2 regions of the Aeribacillus sp. FSL W8-0870 genome follow, and region 2 is predicted to be linked to the other one. Evidence: a T-box and tRNA genes for the amino acid it is inferred to sense, from the RefSeq annotation. Region 2 holds a T-box; the other holds one or more tRNA genes.
The links. The T-box of region 2 lies ahead of ileS (isoleucine--tRNA ligase). A T-box ahead of a tRNA ligase gene usually reads a tRNA of that ligase, here a tRNA-Ile.
Positions count from the first base shown of each region.

Region 1 (11,341 bases), 300 kb from region 2:
CTTACGTATATAAGATTAACTTTCAAGTATTAAACAAGTTTTAATAGAATGTAAAGCTTTTGTAAAGCTTGTTTTTTGTGTGTATAAAGAACAGCTGATGCTGCGTAAACGGCATTCCGCATTTATTTTATCCCTTCTCTCCATCCGCTAGATTTGGCCTGTGTATGCGCTTTTCTTGTTTTAACGGGCGGTTGCTTTCTTTCAGCCTAATTTGTTTAACAAACAGATATATGAACGCATGGCCTGAACCTATTAAGAGCAATAAAAAAGGAATGGTTTTTGTTTCATTTGTCAAAGCAACTGTAAAAATAAAAAAGAGGATCGATAGGATTCTTCCTGCATTTAAAAAAATTTCTCGAACAACAATATATTCGATCCTTGCTTGCGCAATATTCCACCCTTTTCCAATCACATCATACGTGATCGAAGAGTACGGAACAAGCAAAATTGGATAGGCAATTCCGATTGCAATAGCATATATTAACAATCTTTCATAGGAAATTTGAAATAAAATGAGAAACAAGGAAAAGTATAGCATAAGCCCGCCGGCTAGAATAGCTTTTTTCCTCATTTTTTTCGTGATCCACCGAGAAGCCACAATATAAGTGAAAAAGGCTACGAAAGAATTTAGAAAACTAAATGTACCTAAAGCCATCTCACTTTTGGTCACGATGTATACAAACACATTAATGAAAAATGTAAATGTTCCTTCACGCAATCCTTGAAACACATGAGCGTTTGTAATTAATCTCCAATTTTTGTTTCTTTTTCTTTCTTGAATGATTTTCAATAAAATGTAATCTCCGTGAGCTTTTCTAGACGTAAAAAAGAAGCTCAACATGACAGCAACAGTAAATAACATTAACGAAACTGCAAAAATCACTTTATACCCAATAGTATTTGTAAGTCTTGAAATAATCAGACCGGCTAACATCGGTCCAACCATCCCTGAAAGGGAAGTTAATATCCCAAGAAAGCCATTAAAAAAGTCCCGTGTTTCCGGTTCAGTAATTTCAAATGTCAACACATTAAAGGCCAGCCAATAAAAACCGTAGCCGATGCCAATGATTGCACCTAACAAATACATGTAGTTGACAGCTTGATCTTTTAAAACTAAAACGGTTAGAAAAAATGCGGCTAAAAAGGACACTCCTAGGCGAAGTACAACGACTCGATCAATTTTTTTGGATACTTTCCCAGCAATAATGAAAGCAAGCGGCTGAAAAATGACAATAAATAAATTGTATAATCCTAAATCAATCAATTCCCCTGACTGTTTCCATAAATAAACATTTACGAACGTATTCGAAAGTGCAATGCTTAATGAATAAAAACCGCCGATCATCAACAGCAGCATGAAATCATGGTCTGTTTTTCTTGATCCAATCCATTTTTTGACGTTTATCATATAAAACTCCCCTTTACTTGCTACTACTATTTTTCCTAGCTAAAGGGGAGTTATGTATAAAGAAAGGTGTTTTCGTTACCTTTCAGTGATCAACCTCAAAAAAATGCACAGAAACCGCTGAAACGCGAATTATGCCAGTCATTTCCAAAAAATAGTAGAGTAGAAAACTGATTTCAAGGGGCTGTCCAGAAAGTCAAATCCGTTTGTGTCGTCCCATAGGCTGACCAGTTTGGATTTTTCTGTGTTGATTTCAAGGTCTAGTTTCTCCACCAGTTGCCTGTCAGCTACCGAGCGTCCTGGCATTTACTCGAGTTGGACTTGCACCAACTAGCAGATAACAGCTTAGCTGGGCGCGACAAATAAAAAAAGGCTGAGATTCGAATATCTCAGCCTCTTGTAACAGTTTATTTTGCAGCGCTGTAGCGTTTTGCCACTTCATCCCAATTCACAACATTCCAAAACGCTGCAATATATTCAGGACGACGGTTTTGGTATTTTAAGTAATAAGCATGCTCCCAAACATCAAGACCTAAAATTGGAGTTTTCCCTTCCATAAGAGGATTGTCTTGGTTTGGAGTGCTTGTAATTTCAAGCTCGCCGTTGTTTACAACCAACCATGCCCAGCCGGAGCCAAAACGACCAGCAGCAGCTTTAGCAAATTCTTCTTTAAAAGCTTCAAAACTTCCAAATTTTTTGTTAATTGCTTCTGCTAATTCTCCAGTTGGCTCGCCGCCTCCATTCGGTGAGAGGATGGTCCAGAACAAGCTGTGATTTGCATGTCCTCCACCATTATTTCGAACAGCTGTACGAACAGATTCAGGAACAGCGTCTAAATTAGAGATTAAGTCTTCTACACTTTTAGATAAAAGTTCAGTTTGACCTTCCAAAGCAGCGTTCAAGTTCGTCACATATGTGTTATGATGTTTTGTGTGGTGAATCGTCATTGTTTCTTTGTCAATATGAGGTTCCAATGCATCATAGTCGTATGGCAATTTAGGTAATTCATAAGCCATAATGAATCTCCTCCTTAATGATTAATATGTACTAAATGCTTTCTGCCTTGAAGCTTTCATATTCAGATTACCAAACTTATTAAAATGATGCAATTAATGTGCAATTAAAAAAGCGGTTACATTATTCGACTAATTTTATGGACCCTGCAGGATTCGAACCTGCGACCGGACGGTTATGAGCCGTCTGCTCTAACCAGCTGAGCTAAGGGTCCTTTTTCAAACACATAAGTAAATTATCACTAAATAGCTGTTGAAGTCAATGGCTAATTTAGAATATTGTATAAAGAAAATGAATGATCATCAACAGCTGAATCAGCCCTTTTGCTACTGTGCTCGCCAACAACCCCAATAAAGAACCGACTCCAACCTTTACAGCCTCGCTAAATGTTTTGCGGTGTACGAGAAGCTCTGCCGCAACAGCCCCTAAAAAAGGTCCTAAAATAATGCCAACAAACGGGATGATAAATGGCCCGGCAATTAAACCAATCGTACTTCCCCAGCCGGCTGCTTTACTTCCACCAAACCGTTTAACTCCTACCATATTTGCCAAATAATCCGATAGGAATAAAAGAATGATGAACATACTTTCAACAACCCAAAATGAAATGGTTAACTGGCTGAAGCTAAAACAAATCCCATAGATAAAAAAGGCTGCTACAATCAATAACGCTGACGGTAAAATGGGGAAAAGCAGCCCGACAAAAGATAAGATAAAAAGAGCAATGATCAAAATCCAAATGATTACATCCATTTGCTTATCCTCCTATAAATTAGAAATCAATGAACAATTTAATCCACTTGAAACGATTATTGACGGTATCCTAAAACAGCTTCCGCAATATTCACCGAGTGGTCGCCAATTCGTTCTAAGTTGCTGATAATATCTACATATACTATTCCGCCTTGTCCGGTACAAATCCCTTCATTAATGCGGATAATATGTTTTTTGCGTAAAGTGCGTTCCATTCTATCGATTTTTTCTTCAGATTTCAATACTTTTTTTGCTAATACAACATCGTTATCATCTAAAGCGTCGATCGCATCCTTCACATTTTGCAAGGTAATTTCAAACATTTCCAATAAATCTTCCAATGCCTGCTCAGTAATGGTGACTTTATTATTATTTTTATAATCAATAAGCTCCACTATATTTTCAAAATGGTCGCCGATTCGTTCAATATCTCGAACAGTATCCATTAAAATGGAATGTCGGCGTGAATCATTTTGCGACATATCTTTTCCAGAAATCAATACGAGATAATCTGTTATTTTCCTATCTAAATTATTGATCGCCTCTTCAAGCTGCATCGCCATTTGTGCGTGCTTCTGCTGATTTGTCATCAAAAATTGTCTCGTTTCCTCTAGCCCTAATGATGCATATTGACCCATCCGAAGCACTTCTTCCTTCGCTTGCCCTAAAGCAATGGTTGGTGACTGTTCAATAAAAATTGGATCCAAATGCTTCGCTTTATACTCTATCGCTAAATCTTCACCAGGTATAACTTTTGTGACAAGCAGTGCAAGTGCACCGATGAACGGCGCTTGAACGATCGTATTGACAACATTAAATATTCCATGAGCAAAGGCAATGGTCATTTCAGGATTTAAATACAAATGGGCTTGCAATGATTCGATAAAATATTTGAAAATTGGTAAAATAATTAGAAAAATTGCCGTTCCGATTAAATTAAACATTACATGCGTCAAAGCAGCCCGTTTGGCAGCAATCGATGCTCCAATTGATGCCAAAACTGCTGTGATGGTTGTTCCGATATTATCACCGAATAATAAAGGCAGCGCAGCGTTGAGATCAATTAACCCTTGTGAAAACATCATTTGCAAAATCCCAATCGTCGCACTTGAACTTTGAACGATGATTGTAAAAACGGTTCCAATTACAACGCCAAGCAGCGGATTTGCACTTATGCTGACAGTCAAGTCATGAAAAATTTCTAATGATCTTAACGGCTTCATGCCGTCTCCCATCAATTCAAGCCCAAAAAACAAAGCGCCAAATCCAAAGATCACCTGCCCGATGCTGTTTATTTTTTTGTTTTTAGAAAAAAATAAAAGAACAGAACCTATAAATAAAATTGGCAAGGCATAAGCTTCGATATCGAATCCGATAATAAATGCCGTAACAGTCGTTCCGATATTTGCTCCCATGATCACGCCTATTGCTTGCTTTAAGCTCATGAAGCCGGCAGAAACGAGACCAACCGTTAAAACAGTTGTACCGCTGCTTGATTGAATTAACATTGTCACAAACATCCCAGCAAAAATACCCATAATAGGGTTTGTCGTAAACTTATCCAAAATATCTCGTAATTTATCTCCGGAGAATTTTTGCATACCTTCTCCCATACTTTTAATCGCAAATAAAAAAATTCCAATCCCGCCAAGAAATTCAAATAATATTTTTTGAACATCTACATCCACTCGTTTCACCTCCTTATTTTTCCAAATATATTAACGGTTAAATCATTTTTGAAAAAGAAACGTTTACATTTCCCATTACCAAATTCCTTCAAATCCAATTTTTTTATTTTGCAATCGGTGCAGGCTCCTGCAGCTTCTGTCTATAATAATGGACGAAACCGATATGCCCCGCAAATAAAATTAATTTTTAACATGTCCCTCCCACACATGTTACTTTTATATTTTAAATTTAACAAAAAAATTTTACATTTTGTTCACAATTGTTATTCTTATTGCCGAATCGCCTATATAACTTATTTTCATTATTTTTGTTTCATTGGTACAATCAAATAGAAATGTTATAAAAGGAAGTGTTTCGATCAATGAATTTATTTGTCCTCCTTTTTAAAAGCATATACTCTCCAAAAACAATCGCTCTTACTAGATTTCAAAAAATCGGCAAACCCATTCTTTATGGATTTTTATTGGCCTTTCTTGCCGCCCTGCCCAATTGCATATATTTAAACTTAGCTATTGTAAATGCTATAAACGGGCTTGACCAAACGATAAATGAAAAAATCCCTGAATTCACCATTCATAACGGAACTTTAAAATCCGAGGAAAATGCGGTTGTGAAAGCAAAGCATGATCAATATACAATTATTTTTGACCCAAAAGGAACTTTCACAAGGGATGACTTGAAATGGCAGGAAAACGTCATCGGCATCTTATCGAATGAATTTGTTTTCGTTTCCAATGGCACAATGCAGCAGCTCGAGTATAACTTTTTTCAGGAAACAGAGATAACAAAAGAGGATTTGACAGCTGCCATCAAACAGCTGTCTGAAGTTGCTCCGATTATCATTCCCGTGATATCTGTCACACTATTTGCGATGTCAGCCACTTCTAAATTTGTGGAAATTACGTTTTTAGCTATTGTCGGGCTGTTGTTTAAAAAGAGGATGGGAAAAAGATTAAATTTTAAACAGCTTTGGACTATTTCAGCCTACAGCGTCACGCTTGCAACCGTGTTTTTTGCCATTATGAACTTTTTTCTCATCGATATATCCTTTGCTCTTTATATAAACTGGTTTGTACATATAACTGTTTTATATCTTGTATTAAAAGAAATCCCGAGCCCGAAACAACCAATAAAAGCTGCATAAAAAACCCCTTAAGGCAGAATTTCCAACTCTGCCTTAAGGGGTTATTAACACTATGATTTAAACTGAAATTTGTTTGTAGTGGACTTTAGAGATTCGGACAGTTCCATTAAAGTTAGTCCAATAGCATGGGTTTCGCGAATTTGTTCCATCTGTACTTTTGCGACAGATTGCATTTGCTCTGCACTGGCGAACGTTTCTTGAGAGACTGATAAAAAATTTTCAGCAGATTGCTCCATTTTAGGGAGCCAATCATCTAAAGTATGTAAGCTGTGTCTTGTTTCAGACAATATTTCATTCACTTTTCCAATCTCATCTACTAGTTGATCAAATGAAAGCCGCGATTTACCTGCAACTTCTAAATGGTTTTGCACAAGCTCCAAAATTAGCTTAAACTGCTGATAAGCGCTCTGAGAAATATCATGCATCATTTTTACAGACTGTGCTATGTCTTCCGTCGCTTTGGATGACTGTTCAGCCAATTTTCGGACTTCCTCAGCAACGATAGCAAATCCTTTGCCTTCTTCTCCAGCTCTTGCTGCTTCAATTGTTGCATTTAATGACAATAGCTTTGTTTTCTCAGATATTGCATATATCATTTCCACAACCTTTTCAATCGCCGTCGAATGATCTCGAACACTTTGGATCGTTTTAGACATAGTTTTGCACTCTTTTTCAAAGCGATTTAACGATTCGATCATCTGTCTCATATTTTGTTCTCCCGTGTTGGCTGATCGGTTCATGCCTTGTGCGCTTGAGAAAAGGCGCTCTATTCTCTCCAGCACAGTTTGAACTGTATTTTTCATGGAATGAAATACTTTTGCGCTTTCTTCAGAGCTTGAAGCTGTTTGCTGCGCACCGTTTTTCACCATTTCAATCGCTTCAACAAGATTCGTATGTAATGTTAATACGTCATCAGAAGAGTGTTTAAGCTTCCGGCCTGTCGAAAACAAATTTTCTGTTGTGGTATTAATCCTTTGAATCATCATCCCCAAATAGCCTGCCAATTGCTTAAAGCTTTTGATGAGCGAAAGGATTTCTGGAAGATTTGTATTTATGTTTAAATCAAGCTGAATATCTCCTTCACGCATTTTTCTCATTTTTTCCCTCAAAATCGTCAACGGTTTTGTCATACTTCTGACAGCTAAAAACAATATTCCCATCATAAAAAAGACGCTGATTATTCCAATCCAGATTGTATTGTAAGCTAGTTCATGCACAGGCTTAATATAGCTTTCTGTCGGAACGGCAAGCAAAAAAATTCCTTTCAATTCCTGCATTTCTTTAAAGGCCAACGTATAATCTTGTCCATTGAAAGATTTATGAATAATTCCGCTATTTTTTTTCGTTATTTCCTTTACAATTTCAGCTGGGATTTGAGTTTTTGTTTTAACGCTAACCGAAAATGGTGTGGCCTTTTCATTTCGAACGAAAAAAAAGTCAGCATTTAAACCGTCCTGAATCAGCTGGGAGGATTGCCTTTGAACGACTTCTTTATCAAATCTTTCGAAAAAATCATCAGAGCTATTTACATAAGCATACAGAAGATTGCTGGCAGCAATCTCTGTCATATATACTTCCCTTTTTAATCGATCCTCTATCAAATTAAAAGTTGTTTCACTTGCTTTTTGGTAAGCAGTATAACCGACAACAGTTATCGAACTAATAAGAAGTATGAGCGCAAACAAAATCAATCTTACAGATAGAGGTATTCGCTCTCCTATCGACATGTTCTTTCTCTTCTTTTTCACTATTATGATTTCCCCCTTTATAAGCTTAACAGCATTATGACAAAAGATTATTAAGGGAATTTAAAGTTTTTTTATTTTTATTGTAAATTCCTCCACATTTTGCTACATACTATTTTCCAATCATTTTTAAATACGTATAGGAGTAAACATTGAACGAGCGACAACATAAAAAATAAAAGCTTAAACAACAACTGTTCATTGCCAATCCACAAGCTAAAAACAACCGGTCCGAGCGCAACCCCTAAAAAACGCGCCATCCCGTATAAGCTAACTACAATCCCTCTTTCTGCATCATCAACACTTGATATAATCAACGAATTAATAACCGGCAGCACAAAACCTAAGCCGCCAAATGAAATAGTGATAAAAAACAAAAATAGCGAAAACTGTTGAAAAATCAAAAAACTGAAAAATGATAAAAACGTCATGAACATCCCTACCAATAAAAAAAGAAAACGGTTTTTTACATAGTCCAATCGCTTTCCTGTCCAATAAGACGATATAGATAATGCGCCTAACGGAAAAGAGTATACAAATCCTTTAAAGAATCCATCGATATGATATAACTCTTCAATTAAATAGGCTAAGTAATACAGCAGCCCAAAAAGCAAAAACATACTTGTACCGCCATACAGGTAAAGAGATAACAATCGCACTTTTTGCACCTTTAACACATCAGCTATTCTTTGCACATATTCGTGAAGCGATATTTTTTCCTCGCCTGATGGAGAAGTCTTTATAAAAAAAAGAATGAAAAAAAGCAAGAGAGTTCCAATAATAGGGAAAAGAATGAATGGAAAATACCATGCTACAAGGGCTAACAAAGCCCCTAAAATGGGAGCGGCTACTTTTGCAGTTCCGTTGAACACTTCTAAAACGGCAAGAGCTCGATCCCGTTTTTCGTCCGTAAACATGTCTCCTGCTAATGACATGGCTAGAGACGATATTCCTCCTGTGCCAAGCCCTTGCACCAAACGCCCAGCTAACAATGTCCAAAAAGCAATAGATTTGTTGACAAAACCGCTGAAAAAACAGATAGCCCCCCCTATGATCAGCAATAAAAGCGACCATAAAATAAATGTTTTTCGGCCGTAACGGTCGGAAAGGAAACCTACAATTGGGATGATGATCGCTGCAGGTATATTAAATATGCTTAAAATAAAGCTCGTCTGTGCAGCTGTAATTTCAAGCGCTTGTCCAAACTCCGGCAATATCGGGATCAGCATCGAATTGCCTAGCACCATCATAAACGGAAGCATCCCTAATAACATAATGATGATATGCTCTCTCATATTTATCTCCCTTCGTTTACTCGAATTGATGCATGAATTCATTGTTTGACAGCAGGGAATGCGTTAAACCGAAGAATATCTTGGACGTTTTCAAAATGCTCTTCGATCGTAAAGCTGCCTCTTCTATCCTTTAGGTTTAACTGAGCTTCCCTCTCGCATTAATTCAGGCACTGGCTTCAGCTTGAACATATTTTCGGAAAGAATAGCTGGAAAGGATCTGAATTCATAAATTTGAGCCCGCATTGCCTGAAAGTTTTAATCTGTATAAATTTTCCATTTGAGAAGGAAGAAAGATCGAAAAAAGCATCGAACTCGCTTTGCAACAGCTTCAGCAGCTTGTCTCAAGCGAGAAAAGAGATGTTGATTTCTCCCCAGGTCCTCCGAACTTGCTAACTTTTCACTTGTGTATGCCAGCAAAGACATAATTGGTATGTTTGTACATAAAAAAACATATATGTTAATAAAGAACAAAACGGGGGAACATAGAGATGAAACGTTTATTTTCCGCTTTACTAGTTATCTTTTTCAGTTTTGTTATTTATTATGATTTAAAAAACGGTACATTACCTGTATCTTCCATACAAAATGAACAGCATGCTGAAGAACAATTTATGAAGGTAAAAGTGAAGGAAGGAGATACGGTTCTTTCCATTGTTGAAAAAATACACAATAAGCCTGTTCCAGCAAGCATTGAAGAGATTATTAAAGATTTTGGGGAATTAAATTCAAATGAAGATGTGTACAGTATACAGGCAGGAAAAACATACAAATTCCCCTTATATAACAATTAGTTAAAAGTTTTTAATTCTTGTCATTGCTTGGCTATGATTGGTACAATATCATAGGATGGCAAATGTTCCATCAAACGTATTTATATTTAAGGAGCGATAAACGTGGGCGAAATCACACATCGTACGAAAACACGTCCAGTCAAAGTAGGCAACATTCAAATTGGCGGAAATAATGAAGTAGTCATTCAAAGCATGACCACAACGAAAACGCATGATGTTGAAGCCACAGTAAAAGAAATTCACAGACTGGAAGAAGCAGGTTGTCAAATCGTTCGAGTTGCTTGTCCTGATGAACGGGCTGCAAATGCAATTCCAGAAATCAAAAAACGCATTAACATTCCTCTAGTTGTCGATATACATTTTGATTACCGGCTCGCTTTAAAAGCGATTGAAGGCGGAGCAGATAAAATACGGATTAACCCGGGGAACATCGGGCGAAGGGAAAAAGTAGAAGCCGTTGTGAAGGCTGCGAAAGAAAGAAACATTCCAATCAGAATTGGAGTAAACGCCGGTTCACTTGAAAAAAGGATTTTAGAAAAGTACGGCTATCCTACTGCTGACGGAATGGTTGAAAGTGCATTGCATCACATAAAAATTTTAGAGGATCTTGATTTTCACGATATTATCGTTTCTTTAAAAGCGTCTGATGTACGGCTTTCAATCGAAGCATATGAAAAAGCTGCAAAGGCGTTTGATTATCCTCTCCATTTAGGGATTACCGAATCTGGCACTTTGTTTGCGGGGACAATCAAAAGCGCTGCCGGCCTTGGAGCCATTTTAAGCAAAGGCATCGGCAATACTTTGCGTATATCATTAAGCGCTGATCCCGTCGAAGAGGTGAAGGTTGCCCGAGAATTGCTGAAATCATTCGGCCTGGCTGCCAATGCAGCAACACTTATTTCATGCCCTACATGCGGAAGAATTGAAATAGATCTCATTAAAATCGCGAATGAAGTCGAAGAATATATTTCAAAAATTCGTGCGCCAATCAAAGTAGCTGTTTTAGGATGCGCAGTAAACGGTCCAGGCGAAGCGAGAGAAGCCGATATTGGAATTGCTGGTGCACGAGGCGAAGGATTGCTTTTTAGAAAAGGAAAAATTGTTCGGAAAGTTCCGGAAGAAACAATGGTCGAAGAATTAAAAAAAGAAGTGGATTTAATCGCTGAAGAATATTTCAAAAAACAAGAAAAGGAAAAAGTTTAAAGCTTGGAGCGGATGCCCCAAGCTTTTTGTTTTTGTTAAAAAAACGGCAATACGAAAATTCCAAGCAGCAAGGAAACGATACCTATTCCGATCGCCCATGCTCCCAGATTTTCCGCACCGCGCCGACGGGCGATAAACCCAATAATGATACCCGTTGCTCCTAATAAAACGGGCAAAACAAATAAAGAAATAATCGATAGTGCCAGCGCCAGCCATCCTAAATTGCGGCCGCCAGCTTCATCGGCGTCATTATTATAATTATATGTTTCATTTGTATTTCTAGATTCAACTGCTCCAGCTTC
Region 1 covers NZ_CP150165.1:2,797,833-2,809,173, forward strand. The annotation lists gene NSU02_RS13610 (MFS transporter) at 128-1,408, opposite strand; gene sodA (superoxide dismutase SodA) at 1,813-2,421, opposite strand; tRNA gene NSU02_RS13620 (tRNA-Ile) at 2,560-2,633, opposite strand; gene NSU02_RS13625 (DUF456 domain-containing protein) at 2,690-3,172, opposite strand; gene NSU02_RS13630 (Na/Pi cotransporter family protein) at 3,229-4,860, opposite strand; gene NSU02_RS13635 (DUF1189 domain-containing protein) at 5,223-6,005, shown strand; gene NSU02_RS13640 (methyl-accepting chemotaxis protein) at 6,056-7,753, opposite strand; gene NSU02_RS13645 (MFS transporter) at 7,831-9,045, opposite strand; gene NSU02_RS13650 (hypothetical protein) at 9,534-9,836, shown strand; gene ispG (flavodoxin-dependent (E)-4-hydroxy-3-methylbut-2-enyl-diphosphate synthase) at 9,933-11,039, shown strand; gene NSU02_RS13660 (DUF4190 domain-containing protein) at 11,075-11,341, opposite strand, start outside.
Region 1: it has a tRNA-Ile gene. The T-box ahead of ileS (isoleucine--tRNA ligase) is inferred to sense a tRNA for this amino acid. The anticodon was not compared.

Region 2 (11,341 bases):
GAAGAAGCTCCATCCACATTTAAAATGTCAAGTCCAAGTTTTTTTTCAGCAGCTTCAAAACTAAACCTCGTCCTCGTACTCGGCTCAAAAAACAAGTTGGCGATAAATGTTTGTTCTCTGACTTTCCATCGTTTTCCCATTTTAAAGCGTTCCGCTTCATCCAAAATGGCAATAATCTCTTCAGTTGACAGCGTGCTCATTGTCACTAAATGTTTCATCGCTTTCTTCCCCTTTCCTTTAAATAAAAGCGATTGACGTTTGAATTTTAAAAAAACACCCTGCCAAGGCATGACAGGGTGTAAGCAAATGACGAAGCATGATTTGTCCCACACACCCTTGAAAGCCTCTCTGGACTTTTTTAAAAGGTGATTGCTACGCTACTGAATCTTCTTCATTTGTGTCAAAAATATGTTCTTCTTTTTTACCTGGGAGCACAAAGTTTAAAATGACGCCAATGATTGCAGCTAATGCCATTCCGTGTAACTCAAAGCTTTCCCCGAACTTAATCATCGCTTCGCCAATTCCTATTACTAAAATGACGGAAGTGATGATTAAGTTTCTTTTTTCGTTCAGATCAACTTTATGCTCAATCATCATTCTTAATCCTGAAGATGCGATGATCCCGAAGAGCAGTATTGAAACGCCTCCCATTACTGGAGTTGGAATCGAACTGATCAAGGCGGAAATTTTTCCAATAAAGCCAAACAAGATTGCAAATAGAGCTGCACCGGCAATGACATAAACGCTGTAAATCCTTGTAATCGCCAATACGCCGATATTTTCGCCATATGTCGTGTTCGGCGGTCCACCGATAAAAGATGCAATCATGGTTGCCGCTCCATCGCCGAGAATGGAACGGGCAAGTCCAGGGTCTTTGATTAAATCTTTTCCGATTACTTGGCTTAGCAGCATTTGGTGACCGATATGCTCGGATAATGTCACCACTGCGACTGGAACCATCAGCAGAATGATTTCAGATGTAATGTGAGGTGTATAATCAACAAATGGAATGATAAAGTTCGGGAGCTGAAACCATTTGGCTTCCGCCACTTTTTGAAAGTCGACAATACCGATTATAAGCGAGTATACATATCCGCCGAAAATTCCGATTAATACAGGGATTAGGTTAAAAAATCCTTTAAAAAATGCCATTGTTATAATAGTGATCAGAAGCGTAACAAGGCCTGCTGAAAAGTGAAGCAAGCTGTAATGTCCTTTAGGATCGTTCATGGCCATACTCACAGCTGTTGATGCAAGGCCAAGTCCGATTACCATAATTACTGGACCGACGACAACAGTTGGAAGTAATTTCATAATCCATTTATATCCTGTCTGTTTGATGATAAGCGCGACAACCCCGTAAACTAGGCCTGCCAAAAAGCTGCCGATCATCGCCGCTCCTACACCGCCGGCAGCTTTAGCCGCAATTAACGGTGTGATGAAGGCAAAGGAGGAGCCGACATATGCCGGCACTTTTCCTTTTGTTATCAAAATAAATGCGAGTGTGCCGAGACCGCTGGAAATCAAAGCAACAGAAGGATCAATTTTGACTAAAAACGGTACGAGAATCGTTGCTCCAAACATGGCAAATAAATGTTGGAAGCTTAAGGCGAGCCATGTGATAAAATCAGGTTTATCATGAACATCTAGTATAATATTTCTTTTCATGTTTTTTCCTCCTTATGGAATTTGCACAAAAAAACCTCTTTGGCCGATGAGGCACAAAGAGGTTTTTGCCAAAGTGCATACAAATAGCGTATACACCTTTCGAACCCCTTTGCAGCCTCACGGGACTGCTATTAAAAGGGACATCTATTCATTTTCATAAATGGATACTTTTTCTTTTTCATCTACTTCCAAAAGCTGTACAACAATTTTTTCTGATTTTGAAGTAGGTATGTTTTTCCCGACATAATCCGCTCGGATCGGCAGTTCGCGATGGCCGCGGTCAACAAGTACAGCTAGCTGGATTTGCGCTGGCCTGCCGTAGTCAACAATGGCATCCATCGCTGCCCGTACCGTTCTTCCCGTGTAAAGGACATCGTCTACTAAAATGACTTTTCGATTGTTAATATCGATCGGGATATCTGAACCTTTAACGAGCGGTTCGCCGCTTTCTGTTTTTTGTGTTAAATCATCCCGGTAAAAAGTAATGTCAAGGTTGCCGACAGGTATCTCTTTTCCTTCAATGTCCTCTATTCTTTTTGCAAGACGTTTGGCAAGATAAATTCCCCTTGTCTTGATTCCGACCAAAACACAATTGTCTATACCTTTATTGTGTTCGATAATTTCGTGGGCTATTCTAGTTAGCGCCCTTCTGATCGCCTGCTCATCTAAAACAACCGCTTTTTCCGGCATGCTCATCACCTCAAATTTCGGTTAAAAAAACCTCTCATCCTGAGGATGAGAGGTTTTGTGCATAGCTCACCTATTGCCATACGATTCCTTCTCAGCCTCACGGGACTGCAGTTAAAGGATGCTGTATTGTCTAAACGTATTATGACAGAGCAGCTCGTAAATGTCAACGATCATTTCTTAACATTTGCAAAATCTTTTCGAATTCTTCCGGGAGCGATGCTTCAAACTTCAAAAACTCTTTTGTTCTTGGATGCTCAAAACCAAGTACGCCTGCATGAAGAGCCTGTCCATGAATCGGAAGTGTTTTTTTCGGTCCATATTTTGGATCGCCGGCTAGCGGAAAACCGATATATTTCATATGCACGCGGATTTGATGCGTTCTTCCGGTTTCCAGCCGACATTCAATATATGTATAATCCGAAAATCGTTCCAGCACATGAAAATGGGTGACAGCTTCTTTACTGTTTATTTTTGTTACCGTCATTTTTTGCCGATCCTTTGGATCCCTGCCGATCGGAGCATCAATTGTGGCATGATCGTGCGGAATTACCCCGTGTACAATCGCCTTATATCTCCTTTCAACCCTCTTTTCCATTAATTGATTTGCTAATGATTCATGAGCGTAATCATTTTTGGCAACCATTAATAAACCTGAAGTATCTTTATCAATCCGGTGAACAATTCCCGGACGAAGGACTCCGTTAATTCCGGACAAATCTTTACAATGATATAAAAGACCGTTCACAAGTGTTCCTGAAGTGTGTCCCGGCGCTGGATGGACGACCATCCCACGCGGTTTATTGACAACGATGACATCTTCATCCTCATAGTATATATCAAGCTCCATCGGCTCAGGCTTGACATCCAGCTCTTCCGGTTCTGGAACAGATACAGTGATGACATCACCAATTTGGCACTTGTAATTGGCCTTCACCGATTTTTCATTTACTGAAACAACCCCGTCCTTGATCCAATTTTGGACCAACGTTCTTGACCAATTCTCATCTTTATTGGCCAAAAATTTATCTATTCGTTCATGTTCCTCTTTTTCCGTCACAACAAAAGTAAATTGCTCCATTTTCTACTCCTTTTGCTTCTTTTCTTCAAAAAACAGAAAATATATGAAAAGTAAAATAACACCGATTGTTAAAGATGAATCGGCAATATTAAAAATTGGAAAATTATAACCGAAAATATATGTATGGATAAAGTCCACCACCTCTTTGCGGAAAAGGCGGTCAATAAAATTCCCAATCGCTCCGCCGAGCATTAAGCTGAGAGCAACCCCCAGCATTGCATTTTGTTTCGCATATTTTTGCATATAATAAATAATCGCTACGACAACAATAATGGTAATCACATAAAAGAACACCATCTGGTTTTGCAATATTCCCCAAGCCGCTCCTTTATTGCGGTGAGACGTTATGTATAAAAATCCGTTGATAATTTCAATGCTTTCGCCAATTTCCATATTTTTTACGATCAGCCATTTTGTCCATTGGTCGAGAGCGATGACAAATAATGCAATCAAATATTTAAGCACACTGCGTTCCTCCACTCACTGGCAAGTTTCCATCAAATTTTAGCACATTTTTTGACAAACAGTAAAGAAGGGGAACAAGCAAAAAAGTGAAGCTTGTTCACTTCACTTCTTAATGATATTCTAGTGTTTTTTTTAAATATGATTTCATATTGAGAAAATCATGAATCGTTCTGGCTGTCGGAATTTGTGCCAATTGTTCGAGCGGCAATTTTTGCAATGTTTCTTCACATATGCCATAAAGTCCATATTCCATTTTTTCCAATGCAAGCTCAACATCGTTGAGCTCATTTTTTACATCCCGGATAAAAATCGGGTCATCCAATTGACTTTTGGCGAGCCGCGCATTAAGTTCGTTCTTCATTAACGTTAATTCGTCTTTGATTTGATCGAGCGGATTCATTATTAAAACCCCCTCGTCTGTTTTGTATTTATATTGTAACCGCCGTACTGCCTCCTATCACATTCAAGTTTTTCCACACACGTAAATAGCGGCTTGGAAATGATTCACACTTTAAAAGCTAAAAAGCTGAATTCTTCTTTCAATTTTGAGCAAAGTATTCATTTTTGAAAAAGCATCCGAGAAAACTTTTCCAATTGACTATGACGGATTTCAATGAAAGATCGTTCTTTTTATGACACTTCTTTATGAGGAAGCATTGCTAAATGAAAAAACTCCCTGTTTGCACAGGGAGCTGATAAAACTATGCTAGATGGCTGTAGTGATCTTTCACAATGCTTGCACATCTTTTGCACAATGTCGGATGGTCTTGATCAGTGCCTATATCTGTTGAAACAACCCAACATCTTTCACAAGTCTCACCATCCGCTTGCTTCACAATTATTTTGATGCTATCAAATGTTTGCGCTTCTTCTGGAGCATCTTTGTAATCACCGGCAATTTCTAACTGGGAAACAATAAACAGCTGTTTTAAGTCCTCTTGTATTGAATTGAACAATTCTTTTATTTCTTCGTTCGGATAAAGGATGAGAGCAGCATTTAACGATTTGCCGATCACTTTTTCATTTCGGGCAATTTCCAGGGCCTTTAATACATCATCGCGAACTGACATAAACTGATCCCATTTCGCTTCAATCTCTTTGCTGCCTTCAATCTCTACAGCTTCCGGCATATCGACAAGCTGTACGCTCTTTTCTTCGACTGATTCAATATGTCCCCATACTTCTTCTGTTGTATGCGGCAAAATCGGTGTCATCAGCTTTACAAGAGCAAGAAGCGCTTCATATAAAACCGTTTGGATAGAACGTCGATTATGGCTGTCAGCAGCCTCAATATACAGAATGTCTTTTGCAAAATCAAGATAAAATGAGCTTAGCTCAATCGTACAGAAATTGTGAACGTCATGATAGATGGATGCAAAATCATATTCTTCATATGCTTTTCGCACTTTGGCAATTAGTTTATTCAGTTTAATGAGAATATAGCGATCCACTTCTCTTAATTTTTCTACAGAAACACGATGCTGATTTGGATCAAAATCAAACAAATTTCCTAACAAGAAACGGTACGTGTTGCGAATTTTCCGATATACTTCAGATACTTGTTTTAAGATTGCATCAGAGACGCGAACGTCCGATTGATAATCAACTGATGCTACCCATAGACGAAGAATATCTGCTCCAAACTGTTCCGTCACTTTGGCAGGAACAACAACATTTCCTAACGATTTGCTCATTTTCCGTCCTTCGCCGTCCAGCGCAAATCCATGGCTTAAAACGCCTTTATATGGAGCTTTTCCGGTGACAGCAACTGCTGTAGACAGCGATGAATTAAACCAGCCGCGATATTGGTCAGAGCCTTCTAAATAAAGATCAGCAGGACGCTGCAAATCTTCCCGTTCAACTAAAACTGCTTGATGAGAAGAGCCTGAATCGAACCAAACGTCCATAATGTCTGTTTCTTTTGTAAAAATGCCGTTCGGGCTTGAAGGGTGTGTAAATCCTTCTGGAAGCAGGTCTTTTGCTTCGCGTTCAAACCAAACGTTCGAGCCGTGCTCGCGGAACAGTTTTGCCACATGTTCAATCGTTTCATCTGTTATGATCGGCTCCCCATTTTCACCATAAAACACTGGAATTGGCACGCCCCATGCCCGCTGACGGGAAATACACCAATCGCTTCGATCGCGGATCATGTTATGAATGCGAATTTCTCCCCAATTAGGGATCCATTTCGTTTCTTTAATTGCTTGCAGCAATTCATCTCGAAAATCTTTAATGGACGCAAACCATTGCGCTGTTGCTCTGAAAATCGTTGGTTTCTTTGTCCGCCAGTCATGTGGATAGGAGTGCGTAATAAATGAAAGCTTTAGCAATGCCCCTACTTCTTCTAATTTTTCCGTTATTTTTTTATTTGCGTCATCATAAAACAATCCTTCGAACCCTGGAGCTTCTTCTGTCATGTACCCTCTTTCGTCGACAGGACATAATACGCCTAGGTTATATTTTTGTCCGACGACAAAATCGTCTTCCCCATGGCCTGGCGCTGTATGGACGCATCCTGTACCAGCGTCGGTCGTTACATGTTCGCCAAGGATCACTAATGAATCGCGGTCATAGAACGGGTGTTTCGCAACCACATATTCCAGCTCTTTGCCTTTAAACGATTTCACTACTTCATATTCTGTCCAGTCCAGCTCTTTTGCCACTTCTTCGAGCAGGGCAGATGCGATCACAAACTTGTCAGCTCCAACCTTCACTACAGAATATTCCAAATCAGGATGAACAGCAATTCCTAAGTTTGCAGGGATAGTCCACGGAGTAGTCGTCCAAATGACGATTTTTTCTCCATCTGTTAATACATTTTTTCCGTCCTTTATTTCAAATGCAACATAAATAGAAGGCGAGCGTTTGTCATAATATTCAATTTCCGCCTCTGCCAAGGCAGATTCGCTCGATGGAGACCAATAAACCGGCTTCAAGCCTTTATAAATATATCCCTTTTTCGCCATTTCTCCAAAGACGCGAATTTGCTGAGCTTCATATTCTGGTTTCAAGGTGACATATGGATTTTTCCAGTCGCCTCGAATTCCAAGGCGTTTAAATTGCACGCGCTGCCGCTCAATTTGCTCCCATGCATATTGCTCGCAATGTTTTCGAAACTGCGCGACATCCATCTCTTTTCGATTGATTTTTTGTTTCTTCAAAAGTGCTGTTTCAATTGGCAGACCGTGTGTATCCCATCCTGGAACATACGGTGCGCAATATCCGCTCATGGATTTATAACGGACAATAATGTCTTTTAAAATTTTGTTTAAGGCATGCCCCATATGAATATCCCCGTTTGCGAACGGCGGACCATCATGTAATATGAAAAGAGGCCGTCCTTTCGTGCGCTCCTGCACTTTTTCATAAATATCCATCTCTTCCCATTTTTTCTGGATCTCAGGTTCTTTTTTCGGAAGGTTTCCTCTCATTGGAAAGTCTGTTTTCGGCATTCGTAACGTCTCTTTATAATCCATTCCCATTCCTCCACATAATATTTGTTCACTAAAATAAAAAAACTCCTCATCCCTAAGGGACGAGGAGGAATCTCGCGGTACCACCCTTTTAGATGCGCACAAATCATGCACATCCACTCATAAACATAACGGACTTGGCCGCCACAGCCTACTAGCATGTTTCAGCTATGGACTCAAGGGTGATGTTCATCCTTTCGCCTTTACCCGGGCTTCCACCGTCCCCGGTTCGCTGTCATAAAGGGCTTGAAAGGACTACTGTCCCTCTCATTGTTTTGTCATATTCCGTTTTATTTTCGTATTATATGAAATCACGAACAAAAAAGTCAAGTTATACTTTCGGTTCTTCCGCTTCTTCTCCTAAGATTGGCTCGACATTGTATTCCATTAAGTGATCCCAATCATCATTTTTTAGCAGATCAAGCTGTGCTTCGATGAGCATTTGAAAACGGGTGCGGAATACTTTTGACTGCTTTTTCATCTCTTCGATTTCCATTGCAATTTTATGCGATTTAGCAAGTGCTTCATTGATGATTCTGTCAGCATTTTTTTCCGCTTCTTTAATGATCAGCTTCGCTTCCTTTTGAGCGTTTCTTTTCACATCTTCCGCAGCTTCCTGCGCAACTAAAATCGATTTATTTAACGTTTCTTCTATATTTGTAAAGTGATTCAGCTTCTCGGTTAATTCCTTCACCTTTAATTCCAATTCTTTCTTTTCGCGGATGACCATTTCATAATCTTTAATCACTTGATCTAAAAACTCATTTACTTCATCTTCATCATAGCCGCGAAAGCCTTTTGTAAATTCCTTGTTATGAATATCCAGCGGGGTTAAAGGCACAAATTCCACCTCCATATGTATGTTTTTCGCAAAACACTAATCCAATTATAAACGATTTTTCGACAGAATGGGCAAAAATCTTTCCATTTGTAATATTATTTTTGTATTCCGATCTTAATGCGCCACTTATCTTTTCTTGTTTTCCCTTCAATTGCCAAAACTTTGCTTCTTCCGAATCCTCGGACAGATAACACATCATCTTCCGCAATTTCAAAATGAGCATCCTCAACAATTTTCCAATTGACTTTGACAAGACTATTTTCAATAAGCGATTTTATTTTTTGCCGAGATTGGTGATAAACATTTGCTAGAACAGCATCGAGCCGAAGCGAAGAAACGGTGATCAAAGAAATATCCATTTCTTCTTCATGAGAAAACACATCTTCGAATGGAATCTGTTTCAAACGAACGGAAATCTTTCCAATTTTATTCCAGTTCAGCTGCAGAAAATTGGCAATTTCTTGCGCAACCATGACTTGCACCGTTTCATCATGAATGATAATGTCGCCGAACTTGCTCCGTTTTAAGCCGAGCGACATAAGCGATCCAAGCACTTCGCGATGTGATAATGTTACGAATTTTTTCGGGAACATGATTTCAAATGCGAACATTGAAAAATCATCTAATGTCGGTTGAATATAGTCAGGGTAAAAAAAAGCACGCTTTCTTTCAGCATTTTTATAGCCTCCGAAAAATTGCACGTGAACATCCGGATTTTCACCGATCAATGTCTTAATGATTTTCTGTTCCCGCGGATCTAAAAAATCGGTCAATTTTGGCCGATATTGCTCAGTCACAATTTGTTTCCATCCAAAGACTTTGTCAATGAACTCCCTTTCTTCTTTGCGAAAATGCTGATAAACACTCTCCATAAGAGACAACTCCAATTATGATATGAAAAGAGCCGATTGGCATACAAAACAATTCGAATGTCAATCGGCGAATGAATTTTATGAAATCATACTAAAAAGAGCATACAGCCCATAATCTGCAAAATGCAGGGCAATCAATGCAACAATAGGAGATACATCAATCATCCCTAATGGAGGAATGATTCTTCTAAACGGTTCTAAATAAGGCTCACATATAGCCGCTAAAAATTGTCCAATGGACGTTTCCCTTGCATTCGGAAACCAAGACATCAAAATATAAATGATAATCGCATAGGAATAAATATCGAGCAAAAAACTTAATATGTTATATATTGTCCCCATCAATCATTTCTACCACCTTTTATTTTCATCATCTGCCATGAAATCGGAAATGGAGCCGGCGACATCTACGTTATCTGGGGTACATAAAAATATGTTTGTTCCAACACGCTGGATGTCTCCGCCAATCGCATAAACAGTGCCGCTTAAAAAATCAACAATTCTTTTTGCCTGATCATGCCCGATCCGCTGCAAATTGACAATGCATGAACGGCGGTTTTTCAGATGATCAGCAATTTCTTGCGCCTCTGAATACGTTCTTGGCTCACATAATATTACTTTAGTGGATTTTTGGGCGCTTTGCAAACTTACAACATTTTGTTTTCCGAAAGCGGCATTTTTTTCAACGCTGCTGTTGTGATTGAACATAATCGGTTCATGTTGGTGTTTCTCTTCCGGAGCTTCCATATCTTCAATCTCATAATCTTCATCATCGAGAGCAAAAAAGCTTTTAAATTTATTCTTTAAGCTCATCTGATTTACCTCCAGTTTCGTTTTATGTACCTACTAGCGAGGAGCCGATGCGAAGATAAGTAGCCCCTTCTTCAACCGCGATTTTGTAGTCGTTGGACATCCCCATTGATAGCTCTGTACATGGTGCATTCGCTATATTTAGTGCTTTCACTTGTTCCTGCAGTTGCTTTAAACTTCGGAAGCATCTTCTGATTTCATCTTCATCTTCTGTAAATGGAGCCATTGTCATTAATCCGACAACTTCGATATGGCGATACTCCTTCAACTGTTGAATAAAATCAATGCATTGTTCAGGAGCCACGCCATGCTTTGACTGTTCGCCAGATGTATTTACTTGCACAAAGCATTTGATCGTTCGATCTGCTCTTTTTTCAATTTCGTTTGCTAGCGATATTCTATCCAACGAATGAATATAATCGACCTTGTCTATAATATTTTTCACTTTTCGAGTTTGAAGTGTGCCGATGAAATGCCAGACAGCTTTTGACCCAATGCTGTTATATTTCGATAAAAAACCGTCATCCCTGTTTTCGCCTAAGTGTAAAATGCCTGAATTTATCGCCTCTATAGCCCGTTCTACCGTTACATATTTCGTCACTGCAATAATTTGGATATCATCTATTTTTCGATTTGATTTTTTGCATGCTTGTTCGATTTCCTGTTGGATTCGTGCTAAATTTTCTTTCACTGACAAGGCTTAGTATCCCTCCTTCAAACCGATAAATCCCATCATTCGTCCTGTTTTCCCTTGATCTCTTCGATGGGAAAAAAACAAATCTTGATCGCAGCTTGTACAATATGAGGTCAATAGGATTTGATGTTCCGGCACTCCTTTTTTCATTAACAATCTTTTGTTGATTTCTGCAAGATGAATAGAATAAAGGCCGTTCTCAAGCTGTTTATAAAATGTCGTCTCATTGTCAAAAAGAGGTTTGATCGCATCGATCACATCGTCATTGACGACATAACAGCATTCGCCGATTGAAGGACCTATGGCTGCAAATATATTTTGAGCTTGCACACCTTCGTGCAAAACCCAACTGTCGATCATTTCACCTGCTATATTTTTCGCAGTCCCTCTCCAGCCCGCATGTGCGATGCCAATCAGTGAGTCTTTTGGAGAAAAAAAGAAAATCGGAACACAATCAGCAAAAAAAAGGGAAAGTAATATATTTTTTTCCGATGTGTATAGGCCGTCCGTTTGAGTGATGCATTGACGATATGTAAAAACCCCTGATCCTTTATGTTTATTTACTACCTTGACAATTTGTTTGTCATGGACTTGATCGGCACATACCCAGTTTGGTAGATCAAAACGAATTTTGTCCCCAATGATTTTTCGATTTTTGATCACCGTTTCCTTTTCATCATTCACATGAAGACCTAAATTTAATGAAGCAAAACCATTCTTGGAAAATCCTCCTTTTCTCGTCGTAAAACC
Region 2 covers NZ_CP150165.1:2,495,681-2,507,021, forward strand. The annotation lists gene NSU02_RS12040 (aspartate carbamoyltransferase catalytic subunit) at 1-218, opposite strand, end outside; gene NSU02_RS12045 (solute carrier family 23 protein) at 373-1,668, opposite strand; gene pyrR (bifunctional pyr operon transcriptional regulator/uracil phosphoribosyltransferase PyrR) at 1,813-2,358, opposite strand; gene NSU02_RS12055 (RluA family pseudouridine synthase) at 2,522-3,436, opposite strand; gene lspA (signal peptidase II) at 3,440-3,916, opposite strand; gene NSU02_RS12065 (molecular chaperone DnaK) at 4,011-4,301, opposite strand; gene ileS (isoleucine--tRNA ligase) at 4,603-7,377, opposite strand; T-box leader at 7,430-7,654, opposite strand; gene NSU02_RS12075 (DivIVA domain-containing protein) at 7,706-8,215, opposite strand; gene NSU02_RS12080 (RNA-binding protein) at 8,311-9,087, opposite strand; gene NSU02_RS12085 (YggT family protein) at 9,166-9,429, opposite strand; gene NSU02_RS12090 (cell division protein SepF) at 9,439-9,900, opposite strand; gene NSU02_RS12095 (YggS family pyridoxal phosphate-dependent enzyme) at 9,923-10,594, opposite strand; gene pgeF (peptidoglycan editing factor PgeF) at 10,598-11,341, opposite strand, start outside.